DNA from 4 places in the Streptosporangium sp. NPDC051023 genome. Region 4 is predicted to be linked to each of the others. Evidence: predicted binding sites of a transcription regulator. Region 4 holds the regulator's gene; each other region holds the start of a gene.
The links. The regulator HrcA, encoded in region 4, represses chaperone genes, less so after heat shock. The targets are predictions, from matches to a motif close to TTGGCACTCTCNNNNNGAGAGTGCCAA.
Positions count from the first base shown of each region.

Region 1 (4,852 bases), on a different contig from region 4:
CCTCGTCTCGCGCCCATCGCCGTCTCCTTCGACTCTCGCTTTTCTCGGTCGCTAATAATGTGTAAAACTGGACAATTTCAATGAGTTGATTTCGTAAGCTTGCGCACTCGTAAATTCAATGTCACGCTACCGAAGCATCGACGGTCACGCTCGGCATTCGCCAGAAAACACAGAGGAATCAGGGCAGGGCAGAGCCGTCCACCAGATCCCACGCAGGCCCCGGTATCGAAAGGGAGTACCCGGCATGGAGCTTCACCCCGAGTCCCCCATCCGTCATGACCCGAACGTGGACGAGCGGCCCTCTCGGAGCACCGCCCCGGGCTCCTCGCCCGAGGACGCACTCCGCGACCTCCCCCGCATGTTCGCCCTGGTCCAGGGCGGCGACGATGAGGAGACCGTCGCGGAGGTCGTCGCCTATGGGCTGGCGCTGCCGGGCGGGATGGCGACGACCGTCGGCACGAACGGCCACGGCTTCGGCCTGTGGCTGAGCGCGGACAGCGCCGCCTGGCGGCTCCGCTCCGACCTCATCCGGCTCGGCGAGGACGCGGACGAGGCCCGGCCGAGCGGCACGGAAAGACCCCTGTCGTAGAGCGCGAGCAGCGGGAAGGCGCCCGGCCCGCGACGAGACCGGGCGCTCACTCCAGCGCCGGGACCGGAACCCACACCCCACGATCCCGGGGAATCGACAGCCACAAGACGTGAGGAATCACATACCCACCACCGCTTACCTGCGACTTTTCGACCTGTAAAGCAATAACTTTACGGAATGTCGGAAATGATGCACAATCACTGCCCGGGGGCACAGGCCGACGCGATTCGATAGGGACATCATGCACATCGCTAAACGCCCCCTGGGGGCGCTTCTCCTCACCGTCGGACTCTCCACCCTGGCGTTACTCATCGCCACACTGGTGATCGGCCCGGGCGGAGAGGCGGCCCTGGCCGACGTTCCGGCACGGGATACGGCGCACGCGGCCGTCGCGGCGGGGACGGCCGACGACACCAGAGCGCCGACACGTCCCGCCGGATTGCGGCCCTGCCCGGTGCCACTCGTCCCCACCCAGACCGGCTACGCCTCCATCTGCTGGAACGCCTCGTCGGACGACACGGGAGTCGTCGGCTATGACCTGTACCGCCTGGACGTCGGCGGCTTCGTCTTCGCCACCACCACGACCGGCACGGTCGGCGGCTTCTCGGGCGAGCTGAACCGCCTGTACACGATGTACGTCGTGGCCAGGGACGCGGCGGGAAACGTCAGCCCGCCCTCCAGCCTGATCACGGTGTCCGCCGTGACCGGGATGACCCCGACCGCCTCACCGAGCCCGCTCCCGGGCGACCACGTGCCTCCGTCCAAGCCGACCGGCCTGCGCGACGCCTGTCTGCAGGACTACCGGGGCGTCACGTTCTGCTGGCAGCCGTCGAGTGACAACGTGGCGGTGACGGCGTACGACGTCTACCGCGAGACCGCGACGACCTACACCAAGGTCGGCACGATCCCCTCTTCCGGGGTCCTGAACTTCGCCGAACCCGGCCTGGTCACCGGGCAGCGCTACACCTACGTCGTGGTCGCCAGGGACGCCGCCGACAACCTCAGCGTGCCGTCCGACCCGCTGTCCGCCCTCGCCAGGGAAGGACTCCCCTCCCCGAGCCCGTCGCCGACGACCCGCCCATCGTGCACGGTTTCCTACCGCGCGGCGACGTGGAGTTCGAGCCTGAACGCGGAGATCACCGTGCGCAACACCGGCACGACCGCGATCGACGGCTGGACGCTGACGGTCGACTACCCGGCGTCGGCCGTACGCCTCACCTCGGGCTGGTCCGCGGACTGGACCCAGACCGGCTCACGGCTCACCGGCACGAACAGGCAGTGGAACAAGGTCATCCCCGCAGGCTCGGCGACCCAGGTCGGGTTCACCGCCTCCTACAGCGGCTCCCTGCCCGCTCCCGTGAGCTTCGGCCTCAACGGAGAGACCTGCGCCACCGGCTGACCATGTCTGAGCGGTACCGCCGCGGCGGTACCGCTCAGCCCAACGGCACCGATGGCCGGGGCACGGTGACACGGGCCGGACAGACCGCGGGCTGACGCGAGCCAGGCTACGGTGTGACCCGCTGAACGGGGACGAGGCTTTTGGCGGCGGCCGTGACGAACGCCGCGACCGCGGCTTCGAACTCCGCCTCGCGGGTCTTGAGTTCGGCCCGGTCGGTCGCGTCGCGCAGCGCGTCCATATGCGCGAACGCGGCATCGGCAAGGGGTTCGGGCTGCCCGGAGACCAGCAGCAGCCGGAACCGCGCGGCTTCGGCCAGGGCCCCCAGACGATCGGCCTCGGCGAGCGCCTGGGCGAGCCCGGCCTGGTCCGAACGCCGCAGCCACGCGGTCACGACGGCGCGCTTGAGCTCGCTCACCGCGGCGGCGAACTCGCTGTAGGCGGTCAGGCGTTCCTGGCGCAGCCGCTCCTCACGCGCGACCCTCTCGGCGCGCGCGGCGGTCCGCTGCTGGAACAGGTAGGTGCTCAAGGACCCCAGCAGGGTCCCGAGGACGGCGATCAGACTCCCAAGGACAGCGCTCACCGCAAGAGTGGATCACACCCGTCACCCACCCCCAAGCCGGAGATGACGAACGCGAGGAGGATTGACAGGTCGACGGATCGTCCGCGGCCGGGGTGCTCAGCTCGCAGACGCTCGGAGAAACCCGGCCGGATCATGCGGAGAAGGCGCCCCGCCCTGGTGGGCGGAGCGCCTTCCTGTGGTGGGGACGATCTAGCGCTGGGCCTCCACCATCCAGTGGTACTTCTCCAGGTCCTGGGTGATCTCGATGAGGATGTCCTGGGTCACCGGGTCGGGCTTTTCCGTGGCCCCAATGCGCTCGCGCATCCGGCGGATGACGGATCCGAGGATGTCCGTCATGGCGGCGACGACCTTGCCGTCGTTGAGGTAGCCCGCCTCCACCTCCGGCACCTCACTGGTCTTCGAGAGCGTGGTCGCCCGCCCGTCGGGGTTGGCCCCGAGGGCGACCGCCCGTTCTGCGACGGTGTCGGCGTGCAGCCTGGCCGCCGCGACGATCTCGTCGAGCTGCAGGTGCAGTGAGCGGAAGTTGTGGCCGATCACGTTCCAGTGGGCCTGCTTGCCCAGAAGTGAGAGCTCGAGGAGGTCGACGAGCGCTCCCTGGAGAGCGGTGGTGACGACCTTCTTGTCATCACCCTTGAGCGGACTGGTGATCGCGGACATATGGTGTCCTCCCCTTTTTCAGGATCGATTTCCTATTTGTCCTGAATCGTCCCTACCCAGCTATCCTCTCCTTATGTTGACAGTGTCACTGTGACAGTGTCACTATCGAAGACATGGAGTGGACCATCGGCGAACTGGCGGAGCGGGCCTCCGCGGCGTTGTCCCCGACCGCCCAGCTCAACGGGCGGGTCAGGGACGTGCCCAACGAGCGCCTCATCCGGTGGTATGCCACGATCGGCCTGCTGGACCCGCCGTCGGCCCGCAGGGGCCGCGTCGCCCTGTACGGCAGGCGCCACCTGCTGCAGCTCATCGCCGTCAAGCGCCGCCAGGCCGAGGGCCTGACCATCGCCGAGATCCAGGCCGAGCTGACCGGGGCGACCGACCAGACCCTGGAGTCGATCGCCGATCTCCGCGACCCCGCCGAAGGGAACGGACGGCCGGAGAGAGCCGCCCCCCGGGCCTCGCGCCCCAGGTTCTGGGCCGAACCGCTCGCGGCGGCGGAGACACCAGGGCCGGGCCCGACACGACAGCCCGGCGCCCCGGCCTCCCGGCCTCGACCACCGGCCCCGTCGGCCATGTCATCCGCGCCGCCCATGCCACCGCCCGCGCCACCCGCATCTTCCGCGCCGTCCGTCCCGGCTGCCGTCGTCGTCCACGGCGTACGGCTGGCGCCCGGGGTGACGCTGCTGCTCGACGGCGGCGGCCGTACGCCGTCAGCCGGAGAACTCGCCGAGATCGGCGCCGCCGCGCAGGCGCTCCTCGCGGTCCTCCGCGAACACGACCTCGTCCCCAGAGACCCGCAGGACCAGGAAGGGAACCAGCCATGATCACCGAGATCACGACGCTACGCCCCGAGGAGTGCGAGCCGGTCCCGGACGCCGGGCTGGGGGCACTCGTCACCGAGCGCGGCAACCTGCCGCTGGAGAGCGTGGACGTGACCGCCGACGTCTCCGGCCTCGTCGCCGGGGTCGAGGTCGTCCAGGGGTTCCGCAACCCGCACGACGTGGCGCTCGAGGCGACCTACGTCTTCCCGCTGCCCGACCGTGCCGCCGTCACCTCCTTCAGGATGGAGGCGGACGGGCGGGTCGTCGAGGGCGTCCTCAAGGAACGCGGGCAGGCCAGGGCCGACTACGACCAGGCGATCTCGGAGGGCAGGCGGGCGGCGATCGCCGAGGAGGACCGCCCCGACGTCTTCACCATCAGGGTCGGCAACATCGTGCCCGGCGAGCGGGTCACCGTACATCTCACGCTCAACCAGCCGCTCCCCTACGAGGACGGCGCCGCGACCTTCCGCTTCCCGCTGGTCGTGGCCCCCCGCTACATCCCCGGCACCCCGCTCGACGGCGAGCAGGCGGGCGACGGCTGGGCCGCGGACACCGACGCGGTGCCCGACGCCTCCCGGATCACTCCCCCGGTGCTGCTGCCCGGCTTCCCCAGCCCGGTGCGCCTTTCGCTGGCGGTCTCCGTCGACCCCGCCGGGCTCGAGCTGCGCGAGGTCCGCTCCAGCCTGCACGTGGTGCGGGAGGAGGGGAACACCGTACGGCTGCAGCCGGGCGAGCGTCTCGACCGGGACTTCATCCTGCGCCTGTCCTTCGACGCCTCGACCTCGCTGACCCTGGTCCCCGAC
Region 1 is NZ_JBFBCE010000010.1:85,872-90,723, forward strand. It holds gene AB0395_RS09185 (helix-turn-helix transcriptional regulator) at 1-17, opposite strand, end outside; gene AB0395_RS09190 (hypothetical protein) at 245-589, shown strand; gene AB0395_RS09195 (cellulose binding domain-containing protein) at 831-1,988, shown strand; gene AB0395_RS09200 (hypothetical protein) at 2,095-2,568, opposite strand; gene AB0395_RS09205 (DNA starvation/stationary phase protection protein) at 2,758-3,225, opposite strand; gene AB0395_RS09210 (MerR family transcriptional regulator) at 3,339-4,052, shown strand; gene AB0395_RS09215 (VIT domain-containing protein) at 4,049-4,852, shown strand, end outside.
Region 1: the regulator HrcA is predicted to act here: its motif matches at 3,302-3,328, upstream of AB0395_RS09205 (DNA starvation/stationary phase protection protein).

Region 2 (4,852 bases), on a different contig from region 4:
AAGGTCCTGGGTGGGCACGGCGGAGCGCACCGAACTGCGCAGCGCGTCGGCCACCTTGTGAGAGGCGATACCGAAGACGAAGGACGCGAAAGGGCGTCCCATGTCACGGTAGCGGGGCAGTGCGGACAGCACCGCGATGCACACTTCCTGAGCCACGTCGTCCGCGATGTGGTACTGGCCGGAAACCCGGCCAAGGCGGGCACGGCAATAACGGACGACCATTGGCCGTAGCTGCGCGATCAGAGATTCGATCGCGGTGCGATCTCCCTGAACGGCGAGGCTTGTCAGATCCTTGAGATCGTCCCTGTGGGCAACCCCTTCAGATCTCGTCGCAAGCCTTACCCCACTTTTGGCGTCGGCGACGCATCCCTCGGTCACGTTAGGCATGATGCCCGCCCCGATCGAGCCTGTCGTCATGGCAAACGGCTACGGATTGGTCACATTGAGGAGGAGATAACGGGGCGTAATCACTCGGCCACAATAAGGCTTTGACTATGAAGAAATATTTCATGGGATTGCCGATTATGTCGGCCATTGGTTAGGGGAAAGTTTACTCTATGGGGCACATCTCGGCGTGACGCTTTGAGGCATGTTTCGGTTTACCGGAAAACGCAAACGGCTCACATCCCTGTGGGGATGCGAGCCGTGCGGGCCGACGAAGATCAGTGACCGTGGCCGTGACCGTGGCCGTGACCGCCCGCGGCAGCCGGGGCCTCCTCCTCGGGCTTGTCCACCACGAGAGCCTCGGTCGTCAGCAGCATGCCGGCGATGGAGGCCGCGTTCTGGACGGCCGAGCGGGTGACCTTGACCGGGTCGATGACGCCCTGGGCGACCAGGTCGCCGTACTCACCGGTGGCGGCGTTGAGGCCCTGGCCGACGGGGAGCTCGGCGACCTTGGTGGTCACGACGTAGCCCTCGAGGCCGGCGTTCTCCGCGATCCAGCGGGCGGGCTCGATGAGCGCCTTGCGGACCACGGAGACACCCGTCGCCTCGTCGCCGGACAGGCCCAGGTCGTCCAGGACCTTGGAGACGTGGATGAGCGCGGAGCCACCGCCGGAGACGATGCCCTCCTCGATCGCGGCGCGCGTCGCAGAGATGGCGTCCTCGAGACGGTGCTTCTTCTCCTTGAGCTCGACCTCGGTGGCCGCGCCGACCCGCAGCACGCAGACGCCGCCGGACAGCTTCGCCAGACGCTCCTGGAGCTTCTCGCGGTCCCAGTCGGAGTCGGACTGCTCGACGGCGAGCTTGATCTCCTTGACGCGGTCGGCGATCGCCTGCGCGTCACCGGCACCGTCCACGATCGTGGTGTTGTCCTTGGTGATCACGACGCGGCGGGCGGTGCCGAGCACCTCGAGGCCGACGTGCTCCAGCTTGAGGCCGACCTCCTCGCTGACGACCTCGCCACCGGTGAGGATGGCGATGTCCTGCAGCATGGCCTTGCGGCGGTCACCGAAGCCGGGGGCCTTGACCGCGACCGAGGTGAAGGTGCCGCGGATCTTGTTGGTGACCAGGACGGCGAGAGCCTCACCCTCGACGTCCTCGGCGATGACGAGCAGCGCCTTCTTGGTCTGCGCGACCTTCTCGAGCAGCGGCAGGAAGTCCGCGACCGAGGAGATCTTGTTCTGGTTGATCAGGATGTAGGGGTCCTCCAGGACCGCCTCCATGCGCTCCTGGTCGGTCACCATGTAGGGCGAGAGGTAGCCCTTGTCGAACTGGAGGCCCTCGGTGAACTCCAGCTCGAGGCCCATGGTGTTGGACTCCTCGACGGTGATGACACCGTCCTTGCCCACCTTGTCGAACGCCTCGGCGATCAGGTCGCCGATCTTGGCGTCCTGCGCGGAGATCGTCGCCACGTGGGCGATCTCCTTCTTGTCCTCGACCGGCCTGGCGGCCTCGATCAGCTTGTCGCTGACGGCCTTGGCGGCGAGGTCGATGCCGCGCTTGAGGGAGAGCGGCTGGGCACCCGCCGCGACGTTGCGCAGACCCTCGCGGACCATCGCCTGGGCGAGGACGGTCGCGGTGGTCGTGCCGTCACCGGCGACGTCGTTGGTCTTGGTCGCGACTTCCTTGGCGAGCTGGGCGCCGAGGTTCTCGTACGGCCTGTCCAGCTCGACCTCACGGGCGATGGTGACACCGTCGTTGGTGATGGTCGGGGCACCGAACTTCTTGTCGATGACGACGTTGCGGCCACGCGGGCCGAGGGTCACCTTGACCGCGTCGGCGAGGGCGTTGACACCACGCTCAAGAGCGCGGCGGGCATCCTCTTCGAACGCCAGGATCTTCGGCATGCTAGTCCTCTCTGAAAGTACGTCGGCGCACAAAGCCCCGGGCGCTCTCGCGACCCGGGGCTCGATGCGTCATCTTTGTGAAGCGTGGATTACTTCTCGATGATGGCGAGCACGTCGCGAGCGGAGAGCACGAGGTACTCCTCGCCGCCGTACTTCACCTCGGTGCCGCCGTACTTGCTGTAGAGGACGACGTCGCCCTCCTTGACGTCGAGCGGGATGCGCTTGTCGCCGTCCTCGTCCCAGTTGCCGGGGCCAACCGCGAGGACCTTGCCCTCCTGCGGCTTCTCCTTGGCGGTGTCCGGGATGACGAGACCGGAAGCAGTCGTCTGCTCGGCCTCGAGCGGCTGGACCACAATGCGGTCGCCGAGCGGCTTAACGGGAACCTTGGTGGCGGTCGTCACGTCGGACCTCCCCTTCAGATTTGAATGATCTAGAAGAGGCGACCAGCGGTCTGCCGTCGCGGGTGTCAGACCTGCCTCGTCGCATGTATCTGGCACTCTCACCGGGAGAGTGCCAATACGGAACAGTATGCAAGGAGGCCTTGACAGTCAACACGAACCGCTCCTGTGCGCCGTACGCGAAACGTCAAACCCTTCGCCGCCGGGCGGCCGGCAGACTCCTGACGCGTTCGACTTCGCTCTCGTAGAGCCCCCTGGAGCGTCGCAGGAAGTCCAGCACGATCCGCAACTCGGCGTCGGTGTAGCCCGCGGTCATGCGCCCTCCCTGCTCGACGATGGGCCCGTAAAGCTCCGCGGCCCGCTCCAGGGTCTCCGTCGTGGCACGCACGACGACCTTGCGCCGGTCCCCCGGATCGGGAGAGCGCGTCAGATATCCCGCCCTCTCGAGACGGTCGAGCATCGCGGTCACGCTGCCCGTCGTGAGTCCCAGCTCGCCCCCCAGAACGCTCGGCGTGACGGCCTCGCGCCGGATCAGGACCTCAAGGCAGCGCAGGTCGGTCCTGTTCACCCCGAGGCAGACGGCGACCGCCTCGTCGAAGGCGTCAACGGCTGCCTGCCCCGCCTGGACCTCCGCCCCCAGCACGGCCCTGAGATCTTCCTCACCGCCGCCCCCGTCCCGCGCCGTCCAGAAATCACCAGAATTTTCCCTTGACATTCAAGTCTCTTCACAATCAAGCTAAATATGTCTCGAACATCAAGATACAAGACGTTCGAGGAATCCGTACAGCACGACCAGCGAGATCTCCGTGAACCCTTCCCAGCGGGAGCTCCCATGTCCTCTCTGCACGTGATCGTCATCGGCGCCGGCACCGGCGGGATGTGCCTGGCTCACGGCCTGCGGCGCGCCGGGATCTCGGTCGCCGTCTACGAGCGCCACCGCACCCGCGCCGACGGCGTGTACGGCTACCGCGTCGGCATCGACCCGACCGGCAACCACGCGCTGAAGGAGTGCCTGCCGCAGGAGCTGTTCGACATCTACACCGCCACCTGCGCGAGGGCGCCCGCCTACCTCAACGTGCTGACGGAGAGACGCAAGACGATCGCGTCCTTCCCGCTGCCCGAAAACCACGACCCCGTCGACAGCGAGCGTTCCGTCTCCAGGATGACCCTGCGCCAGGTGCTGCTCACCGGGATGGAGGACGTCGTGCACTTCGGCAAGGCTTTCACCCACTACGAGCGCAACGGCGACGGCACCGTAACCGCCTTCTTCGCCGACGGCACCTCGGCGACCGGCGACCTGCTCGTCGCCGCGGACGGCACCGGCTCCAGGGTTCGCAAGCAGTACCTGCCGCACGCGGAGGTCAAGGACACCGGGGTGATCGCGATCTCCGCCAAGGTCGAGGTGACCCCGAGGACCAGGGCGCTGCTACCCGACGAGGTCTTCAACGGGATCTCCCTGACCTTCGCGCCGAAGGGCCAGTTCTGCATCTGGCACGTCATGGAGTTCAAGTGGGACCGCGACGGCACGGTCAAACACGGCATCGGCGGCAACGACGCCGAGCTGATCGGGCGGTGGCCCGGTCTGCTGTACGACAACACCCGCGACTACATCAACTGGGGCTTCTCCGCCTCGGCCGACAAGTTCCCGCCCGATGTGATGGACCTGCGCGGCGAGGAGCTCAGGCGGGTCGTCCTGGACATGACGCCCACCTGGCACCCGGACATGCGGGAGCTGTTCGAGGCCGCCGACCCCGGAAGCTGCTTCCCGATCGCCATCCGCACCTCGGTGCCGATCGCCCCCTGGAAGAGCACCAACGTCACCCTGCTCGGCGACGCCGTCCACACCATGACGCCCGGCCACGGTGTCGGCGCCAACACCGCCCTGCGCGACGCGATGCTCCTGCGCAGGCACCTCGTCGCCGTCCGCGACGGCGCCAGATCGCTGCTCGACGCCGTCGGCGCCTACGAGGCCGAGATGATCCCGTACGGCTTCGCCCGCGTCGCCGACTCCCTCGCCCAGAACGGCACCAACGGCGCCGACCCCCTGCACAGGCCCTTCGTCGGCCGCGCGGTCCTGGCGGCGAACCGGACGTTCTTCCGCGCGACGAACCACATCCCCGCGCTGCGCAGGAAGTTCCTCGACGACCTCACGGCCTACCGCGCGGC
Region 2 is NZ_JBFBCE010000020.1:84,476-89,327, forward strand. It holds gene AB0395_RS15780 (sigma-70 family RNA polymerase sigma factor) at 1-387, opposite strand, end outside; gene groL (chaperonin GroEL) at 663-2,288, opposite strand; gene groES (co-chaperone GroES) at 2,378-2,689, opposite strand; gene AB0395_RS15795 (MarR family transcriptional regulator) at 2,874-3,401, opposite strand; gene AB0395_RS15800 (NAD(P)/FAD-dependent oxidoreductase) at 3,519-4,852, shown strand, end outside.
Region 2: the regulator HrcA is predicted to act here: its motif matches at 2,779-2,805, upstream of groES (co-chaperone GroES).

Region 3 (4,852 bases), on a different contig from region 4:
CTGGATCTGGCGGTTGCTCCCCGGCCCCTTCGTGGCCAAGGCGCTCGTCGCGGTCGTGCTCGCCGGGGTCGCGGCGGCCGTACTGTGGTATGTCGTGTTTCCCTGGATCGAACCCCGTGTCCCGCTCGACCACGCCACCGTGGGCCGATGACCCGCGTCCTGGTCGTGGACAACCATGACAGCTTCGTGCACACCATCGTGCAGTACCTCCGCGTGCTCGGCGCGACCTGCGACGTGCGTCCGCGGGACCACGTCGTGCCGCAGGACGCGGCCGGTTTCGACGGGGTTCTGATCAGTCCGGGGCCGGGCAGCCCCGAGGACGCCGGGGTGAGCGTCCCGCTCGTCGGCTACTGCGAGGCGCATGACCTGCCGCTGCTCGGCGTCTGCCTCGGCCACCAGGCCATCGCGGTCGCCCACGGGGCCACCGTGGCGCGGGCTCCCGAGCTGATGCACGGCCGTACCAGCCTGATCATCCATGACGGGCGCGGTGTCTTTGCCGGGGTGCCGTCCCCGGTGACCATGACGCGCTACCACTCGCTGGCCGTCGTGCCCGGGACGGTCCCGGAGACCCTCGAGGTGACCGCGACCACCGGTGATGGCGTGATCATGGGACTGCGCCACCGCGCCGCGCGTGTTGAGGGCGTGCAATTCCATCCCGAGTCGGTGATCTCCGAACACGGCCATCTGCTGCTCGGAAACTGGCTCGCCGGGATCCTGTAACACGTCGTTCGTGCTGAACGACTAACCAGTGAGCCCTTCCGCCATCGCCCCCGAGTGGCGGAAGGGCTCTTTTTCGTCCGTACCCCGTCCGGCTCGGGCCGGGTAGGACCACACGATGGTGTGGCGGCCCTAGAAGTCCATGTCGCCGCCACCCGGCATGGCCGGAACGGCTGAGGCCCTCTCGGGCTTCTCAGCGATGACGGCCTCGGTGGTGAGAAACAGCGCCGCGATGGAGGCGGCGTTCCGCAGCGCGGAGCGCGTCACCTTGGCCGGGTCGATGATGCCCGAGTCGAACATGTTGACGTACTCGCCGGTGGCGGCGTTGAGACCCTCGCCCGGGGGCAGGCCGCGGACCCGCTCGACCACGACGCCACCCTCGAGGCCGGCGTTGACCGCGATCTGCTTCAGCGGCTCCTCAAGGGCCTTCCTCACGATCGCGGCACCGGTGGCCTCGTCGCCCGCCAGCTCGAGCTTGCCGAAGGCCTTGGCGCCGGCCTGCAGCAGCGCGACACCACCGCCGGGCACGACGCCCTCCTCGACGGCTGCCTTGGCGTTGCGGACGGCGTCCTCGATGCGGTGCTTGCGCTCCTTGAGCTCGACCTCGGTCGCGGCGCCCGCCTTGATGACGGCCACGCCGCCGGCCAGCTTGGCCAGGCGCTCCTGGAGCTTCTCGCGGTCGTAGTCGGAGTCGGTGCGCTCGATCTCGGCGCGGATCTCGTTGACCCGGCCCGCGATCTGGCCCGCGTCACCGGCGCCGTCCACGACGGTGGTCTCGTCCTTGGTCACGACGACCTTGCGGGCACGGCCCAGCAGATCGAGGGTGGCGGTCTCGAGTTTGAGGCCGACCTCCTCGGCGATGACCTGGCCACCGGTCAGGATGGCGATATCGCCCAGCATGGCCCTGCGGCGGTCGCCGAAGCCCGGGGCCTTCACCGCGACCGACCGGAAGACGCCCTTCATCTTGTTGACGATCAGGGTGGCCAGGGCCTCGCCCTCGACGTCCTCGGCGATGACCAGCAGCGGCTTGCCTGCCTGGACGACCTTGTCGAGCAGGGGCACCACGTCCCTGTTGGCGGAGACCTTGCCGCTCACGATCAGGACGTATGGATCGTCCAGGACCGCTTCGAGCCGGTCGGAGTCGGTAATGAAGAGCGGGGCGATATACCCCTTGTCGAAGCGCATGCCCTCGGTGAGTTCGAGCTCCAGGCCGAAGGCGTTGCTCTCCTCGACGGTGATGACACCTTCCCTGCCGACCTTGTCCATCGCCTCGGCGATGAGCGCGCCGATCTCCGGGTCGGCGGCGGAGATGGAAGCGGTCGAGGCGATCTGCGCCTTCGTCTCCACGTCCCTGGCCAGCGCGGACAACTCCTCACTGACCCGTTCGACGGCGGCCTCGATGCCCCTCTTGAGGGACATCGGGTTGGCGCCCGCGGCGACGTTGCGCAGGCCCTCGCGGACCAGCGCCTGGGCCAGCACGGTGGCGGTCGTGGTGCCGTCACCCGCGACGTCGTCGGTCTTCTTGGCGACTTCCTTGACGAGCTCGGCCCCGATCTTCTCCCACGGGTCCTCGAGCTCGATCTCCTTGGCGATGGAGACACCGTCGTTGGTGATCGTGGGGGCGCCCCACTTCTTCTCCAGAACGACGTTACGGCCCCTGGGGCCGAGGGTCACCTTGACGGCGTCCGCGAGCTGGTTCATGCCGCGCTCGAGACCACGCCGGGCGTCCTCGTCGAACACGATCATTTTCGAGGCCATTACTGCTCCTGCTCTTGAAGGGGGCTTCGGGACGGCGCCCGCGACGGACGGTCCGCCGGTAGGTGAACCACCTGTCGGCGGACCTCGCCGTCCCGGCATACGCCCTGCGGTTGGCACTCTCCGGGTGTGAGTGCCAGGCGTCCCTCGCACTCTACCCACAACTTGCGTGACACGCATATAGTGCGCGGTGCGTACATAGTGCGTGATGCGTAGCATCGGATAGAGTTGACCCATGAACGACGACGCCATGGATCTCCGGGCGCGCAACAGACAGGCCACCCGAGAGGCGATCGGTCACGCCGCGCTGCGCCTGGCCATCGAGCAGGGCCCCAACGGGCTGGCCCTGGTGCGCGTCCACGACATCGCCACGGCCGCGGGTGTCTCGTCCCGGACCTACAACAACTACTTCTCCAGCAGGGCGGAGGCGATCTGCGCCCTGCAGGCCGACCAGTCCAGGAGTGTGGGGGAGACGCTGCGTTCCCGGCCCGCCGACGAGCCGCTCGACCAGGCCGTCATCGCGGCCGTGATCGAGCTTTACACCAACCCCGAGCCCGACAGGGCGGGTCTGAGCATGATCATGTCGACGCCTGAGCTTGAGGGGGAGGCGCTGAGGGCGTTCACCATGGCGGAGGGCCCGCTCGCCGAGGCGATCGCGGCACGCACCGGCACCGACGCAGGACGCGACCTGTTCCCCACCGTCACGGCCGCCGCGGTGGCCGGCGCCATCCGCGTGGCGGGACGGCACTGGCTCACGCCCGGTAACACCGCGCCCTTCGCCACCATCCTGCGCAGCGCCCTGTCCTGCGTCGTTCCCGCCGCGCCACCAAACCAGACGCCCCCGTGAGCTAGGGCACAGAACGGGTGAGGACCCCCGCCGGGCGGCGGGGGTCCTCACATTTTCCAGGTCTCGGACCGCGGAGAGGCCCGGGTGCTCCTCGGGCCCGGGAAGCCGTCGAGGGCTTCCCGGGAGCCGAAGGCTCAGCCCAGTTCGCCTCCGTCGCCGGGCGGGGTGTCGAAGATCGACCCGTCGTCGGTCTCCGTCGGCTCCGGCTCCGGCTGCTGGGGATCATCGGTCGGCTGCTCGGTCGGATACGTGGGCTGCTCGGTCGGCTGCGGGGCCTGCCCGCTGGAGACGATCAGCGTGATCGTGGTGCCGGGGGTGAGCTTGGCGCCGGGCTCGGGAGCCTGGCTGAGAACGGTGCCCTCGGGCAGGTCGCTCTCCTGCTTGACCACCTTGACCTTGAAGCCCGCCTCCCTGAGCATCCTGGTGGCGTCCTCGACCGTGAGGTTGGCCACACCCGGCACCTCGACGGCCTCCTTGGGAACGTAGATCCGGACCGTGCTCTCCTTGGCCGCCTTCTTGCCCGCCTCGGGGTCGGTCTGGAACACCTTGCCCTGCGGACGGCTGGACACCTTGGTCTGCACGCTCACCTTGAAGCCCTTGGCCTCGAGCGCGGAGGTCGCCTCCTCGACGGTCATGTCGAGCACGTTGGGCACCTCGACCTTCTCGATGCCCTTGGAGACCTTCAGAGTGACCACGCTGTTCTTCGCCACCTCGGTGTCGGCGGCCGGGTCGGTGTCGATGACCGTGTCCTTCGGCAGCTTTTCGTCGAACACCTCCTCGACCTTGACCTGCAGCCCGAGATCGGTCAGCGTCTTGCTCGCCGTCTGGACGGTCTGCGTGGCCAGCGTCGGGATCTTCACCTTGCCCGTGGCCGAGCTGCCGCCGGGCGCGCTCAGGAACATGTAGCCGACGCCGATGAAGGCGCCGATGATCAGCAGCGGGACCAGGATCCACGCCGCCGTCTTGACCGCGGTGTTGCCGCTGCTCTGCTGGCGGCGTCGGCCGCGCTCGCCCCGCCCACCCTCCTGCGTGCCGTACTCGTAGGCGGGGACGGCGGTTGTGCGCTGCGTCGCGGGCCCGCCGGGAGCGGGGGGCTGCTGCTGCATGGTGCGGGTGGCCGAGCCGTAGTTGTTGGCCAGGGCCATCGTCTGGGCATCCGTCGGCATGCCCGACATCGCACGCTGGATGTCGGCGCGCATCTCCGCCGCGCTCTGGTAGCGCTGCGCCGGGTCCTTTGCCATCGACTTCAGCACGATGGCGTCGGCCCACGCGGGGATGTCGGGGTCGATCTGCGACGGCGGGATCGGGTCCTCGCGCACGTGCTGGTAGGCGATCGCGACGGGGGAGTCACCGGTGAACGGCGGCTGCCCGGTCAGCAGCTCGTACAGCACGCAGCCGGTGGAGTAGATGTCGCTGCGGGCGTCGACCCGCTCACCCCTGGCCTGCTCCGGCGACAGGTACTGCGCGGTGCCGATGACCTGCGCGGTCTGCGTCATGGTCGCGGCGGAGTCAGCCATCGCGCGGGCGATGCCG
Region 3 is NZ_JBFBCE010000037.1:17,363-22,214, reverse strand. It holds gene AB0395_RS24255 (hypothetical protein) at 1-151, shown strand, start outside; gene AB0395_RS24250 (gamma-glutamyl-gamma-aminobutyrate hydrolase family protein) at 148-720, shown strand; gene groL (chaperonin GroEL) at 850-2,475, opposite strand; gene AB0395_RS24240 (TetR/AcrR family transcriptional regulator) at 2,708-3,319, shown strand; gene pknB (Stk1 family PASTA domain-containing Ser/Thr kinase) at 3,454-4,852, opposite strand, start outside.
Region 3: the regulator HrcA is predicted to act here: its motif matches at 2,586-2,612, upstream of groL (chaperonin GroEL).

Region 4 (4,852 bases):
CGCGAACAGCAACACGGTCGAGCCCGAGGGGCTGCCGAAGGGGTGCGGCGAGAGCGAGACACCGGCTCCTCCCCTGCCTTCTGACACGGGGTCCTCGGACTCCCCGTGCGCGCTCGACGAGTGCCCGCCGGGGGACGGGCCGCGGACCCCGATGCCGACGGAGGTCTCCGGTCCGACGCCGACAGGCGGCCGCTAGCGGCCGCCTGTCCCCCAGGCACAGGGGACGGAGCGGGCCGGGCTCACCAGCGGCCCGTGCGCGCCTGGAGCACCGCCGCCGCCGCGACACCCGCCGTCGAGGTGCGCAGCACCGTCGGCCCGAGGAGCGTGGGTACGGCTCCCGCCCCCCGGAAGGCGGCGATCTCCTCCTCGGCGACACCGCCCTCCGGCCCGACGACCACGACGATGTCGCCGTCGGAGGGAAGGGCGAGAGTGGAGAGGGGCGAGGCCGCCTCCTCGTGCAGCACGACGCCGAGCGCGGCCCCGGACAGCAGCGCGGCGACCCCGGAGGTCGTCGCGGGCTCGGTCACCTCGGGCAGCCGGAAGCGGCGAGCCTGCTTGGCCGCCTCCCGCGCCGTGGACCGCCAGCGGGCCAGCGACTTGGCCGCCCGCTCGCCCTTCCATTGGGTGACGCACCTGGAGGCGGACCAGGGCACGATCACGTCGACCCCGGCCTCGGTCATCATCTCCACGGCCAGCTCGCCCCTGTCGCCCTTGGGCAGCCCCTGCACGACGACCAGGCGCAGACGCGGCGGGGGCACCTCGTAGCGGCGCAGCACCTCGACGCGGAGCGAGTCCTTGCCCGCGTCACGGACCACGCACTCGGCCACGGCCCCCGCGCCGTCGGTGAGATCGAGCCGCTCCCCGGCACGCAGCCGCCGTACGGCCGCCGCGTGGCGCCCCTCGGAGCCGCCGAAGGTGAACTCGGGCCGGGCCAGGTCGCCGGGCTCGGCCAGGAAGACCGGGACCGTCATCGGCCTTCGGCGGCGTGCCGGAGGACCCCGAGGACGGTCCCGCGAACGGCCGCCGGGTCAGCGGCCATTGAAGGCGTCCCGCAGGCGGGAGAAGAAGCCCTGCTGCCCCGGAGCGAACTTACCCGGCGGACGCTCCTCGCCGCGGAGCTTGGCCAGCTCGCGCAGGAGCTCCTCCTGGGCGGGGTCGAGGCGGGAGGGCGTCTCCACGTTGACGTGGATCAGCAGGTCGCCTCTGCCGGTCTCGTTGAGGCGCTGGACGCCCCTGCCATAGAGCGGGATGGTCTGCCCGGACTGGGTGCCGGGACGGACGTCCAGCTCCTCTGTGCCGTCGAGCGTCTCCATCGACAGGATCGTGCCGAGCGCGGCCGCGCTCATCGGGATCTGCACGGTGCAGTGCAGGTCGTCGCCGCGGCGCTCGAAGATCTCGTGGGGGCGCTCGACGATCTCCAGGAACAGGTCTCCCGGCGGGCCGCCGCCGGGGCCGATCTCACCCTCGCCCGCGAGCTGGATGTGGGTGCCGTCCTCGACGCCCGCGGGGATGCGGACCTTGATGGTCCGCCGGGTGCGGACCCGGCCGTCGCCGGAGCACTCCTGGCAGGGGTTGCGGATGATCGAGCCGAACCCGCCGCACTGGGGGCACGGGCGGGACGTCATGACCTGGCCGAGGAAGGAGCGGGTGACCTGGGAGACCTCGCCGCGTCCGTGACAGAGGTCACAGGTGTCGGGGTGGGTGCCCGGCGCCGCGCCGGAGCCGGTGCAGACCTCGCAGAGGACCGCGGTGTCGACGACCAGTTCGCGGGTGGTGCCGAAGGCGGACTCTTTCAGGTCGAGCTCCACCCTGATGGTGGCGTTTCGGCCCCTGCGGGCACGCGAGCGGGGACCTCGGCCGCCCCCGCCGCCCGCGGCGCCGAAGAAGGCGTCCATGATGTCGCTGAACGGGAAACCCGCGCCGAAGCCCCCCGCGCCCGCGCCCGCCGAGGCGAACGGATCGGCGCCCATGTCGTACATCTGGCGCTTGTTGGGGTCGGACAACACCTCGTAGGCCTGCGTGATGTCCTTGAACCGCTCCTGGGTCTCAGGGTCGGGGTTCACATCGGGATGCAGTTCTCTGGCCAGGCGGCGGTAAGCCTTCTTGATCTCTTCCGCACTGGCGTCGCGCCGCACCCCTAGGGTGCCGTAGTAGTCGCTCTTAGCCACTTAGTTGACCTCTTAAGATGCAGCCAGGATCTGGCTGACGTAGCGTGCCACCGCGCGCACCGCGCCCATCGTGACCGGGTAGTCCATACGTGTCGGACCCAGCACACCGAGCCGGGCCAGTTGCTTGTCTCCGGAACCGTATCCGGCGACGACGATCGACGTGCCCTGGAGACCGGTATAGGGGTTCTCCGAGCCGATCCGCACCGTCAGCGCCGACAGGTCCGAGGTCTCGCCGAGCAGTCGCATGAGCACGACCTGCTCCTCCAGTGCCTCCAGCACGTCGCGGAGCCCGACGGTGAAGTCGGCTCCCGCGAGGTTGGCGGCCCCGGCGAAAACGATCTTTTCATCATGCCGGTCCACAAGGGACTCCAGCAGCACCGACAGGATCGTGGCCGCGAGCGGCCGGTCCTCCGCCGGGAGTCGTTCGGGCAGGTCGGCGACCAGGTCGGGGACGTTGGTCAGCCCACAGCCGTCCAGGCACGCGTTGAGGACCGCGCGCAGGTGCGCCACGCGGTTCTCGTCGACGACGTCGGGCAGCTCGACCACACGCTGCTCGACCCGCCCGGTGTTGGTGATGAGCACGAACATCAGGCGGCGCTCGCTCAAGGGGACCAGCTCGACGTGCCTGACCTTGGAGTTGGTGATCGTGGGGTACTGGACCACGGCGACCTGCCGGGTCAGCTGTGCCAGCAGCCGCACCGTACGCATGACGACGTCGTCGATGTCGACCGCGCCGGCGAGGAAGGTCTCGATGGCCCTCTTCTCCGCGCTGGACAGCGGCTTCACCTGTGAGAGACGGTCGACGAACAGCCGGTAGCCCTTGTCGGTCGGCACCCGGCCCGCGCTGGTGTGAGGCTGGGCGATGTAGCCCTGCTCCTCCAGCACCGCCATATCGTTGCGGATGGTCGCGGGCGACACACCGAGGTTGTGCCGATCCGCGAGAGCCTTCGAACCCACCGGCTCGTTGGTGGACACGTAGTCCTCGACGATGGCGCGTAGGACCGCCAGCTTGCGGTCGTCAACCAACGTGCTCACCTCCCTACCTGCGCTCGGACGGGAAACGTCAGGTCTGGCACTCTGTGTTCCCGAGTGCCAAGTGTACGGCTCCCGCCCGCGGGGTGCGATAACACGGCACCACGATGACGGAAGCAAGCCATTGTCAAGTCAGCTGCTATCGCTATCCAAGCGGTAAGCGCCACAATCCGGTATATGTCCAATGATTTCGGATCCCCCTCGGGTGACGGCGCCGCGCACGTCCCCGGTCACGGCGCCCCCCAGCAGCCATACGGTCAGCCCTACCAGCAGCAACAGCCCTACCAGCAGCAGGGCGGCCCGACCTACGGCTATCCGCCTCCCGGCTACGGCGCCCCTCATCAGGGCCCGCCGCCGAAGGTGAAGGTGAAGCCGAGTGTCGGCTGGATCGTCGGCGCGTGGCTCGTCTTCGTGCTCAGCGTGATCATTGGCATCGGCGGCTTCGCGGGCGGCATCTTCAGCGCGATCACCGACGCCGCCCCCGCCAGCTCGTTCGGCCCCGGCGAGAAGACGACGGTCAGCCTCGACCCGGCGGACAAGCCCGCCATCTACGTCGCCGCCGCGAAGGGCACCAACTTCGAGTGCCAGATCGAGGGCGACCCGGGGAGCGTCAAGCTCCAGCAGCCGGGCATACAGCAGACCGTCACCGCGAACGGGCAGTTGTGGGAGCTGGCCCTGCGGATCGGGGTCGACAAGGCCGGCGACTACCCGATCACCTGCACCACCTCCGACAACGCGGACGCCAAGTTCGGCGTGGGCAAGGAGATCGCCGCGAACTCGGTGGTCGGCGGCGCGCTCGTGCTGATCGGGGTGCCGAGCTTCGGCTTCCTGCTGGCCGTGATCGTCACGATCGTCGTGCTGGTCAGGCGGAGCGGCGCCCGCAAGCGCCAGGCCGCCGCCGCGGCGGCCCAGTGGGGACAGCCCGGACCGTACGGCAGGTGACGGCGGCTTTTGCTACCGTCCACTTGATCCCCGGCGAGAGAGGGTTGGCGGTCGGTTATGTATGAGCGTGACGTGCTGGCGGGAAACTGGCGGCGCCCCCTGAAGGGGAAGATCCCTCAGGTTCCCGCGGAGCTCGACCTGGTCGTCGAGGACGCGGACAGCGGCTTCTGCGGCGCCGTGGTCGCCTGCGACAAGGAGGCCGTCACGCTGGAGGACCGGTTCGGGCGACGGCGGTTGTTCCCGCTCGAACCCGCCGCGTTCCTCCTCGAGGGCAAGACGGTGACGCTGGTGCGTCCCGCCACCGCGCTGCGGACCCCGAGGCGCTCCGCCTCGGGGTCCATCGCGGTCGAGGGCCTGCGGGCCAGGGTCGCCAGGGAGAGCCGCATCTACGTGGAGGGCGTGCACGACGCCGCGCTGGTCGAGAAGGTCTGGGGACACGACCTGCGCGTCGAGGGCGTGGTCGTGGAGTACCTCGAAGGCGTCGACCACCTGCCCTCGATCGTCGAGGAGTTCGAGCCCGGCCCGGAGCGCCGCCTCGGCGTGCTCGTCGACCACCTGATCGAGGGGTCCAAGGAGAGCAGGATCGCGGCCCAGGTCTCCTCACCCCACGTGCTGATCGTCGGGCACCCGTTCGTGGACGTCTGGCAGGCGGTCAAGCCGTCCGCGCTGAGAATTCCCGCCTGGCCCGCCGTACCGCGCGGCGTACCCTG
Region 4 is NZ_JBFBCE010000021.1:85,050-89,901, reverse strand. It holds gene AB0395_RS16405 (hypothetical protein) at 1-87, opposite strand, end outside; gene AB0395_RS16400 (16S rRNA (uracil(1498)-N(3))-methyltransferase) at 240-971, opposite strand; gene dnaJ (molecular chaperone DnaJ) at 1,029-2,168, opposite strand; gene hrcA (heat-inducible transcriptional repressor HrcA) at 2,181-3,194, opposite strand; gene AB0395_RS16385 (hypothetical protein) at 3,378-4,142, shown strand; gene AB0395_RS16380 (DUF3097 domain-containing protein) at 4,200-4,852, shown strand, end outside.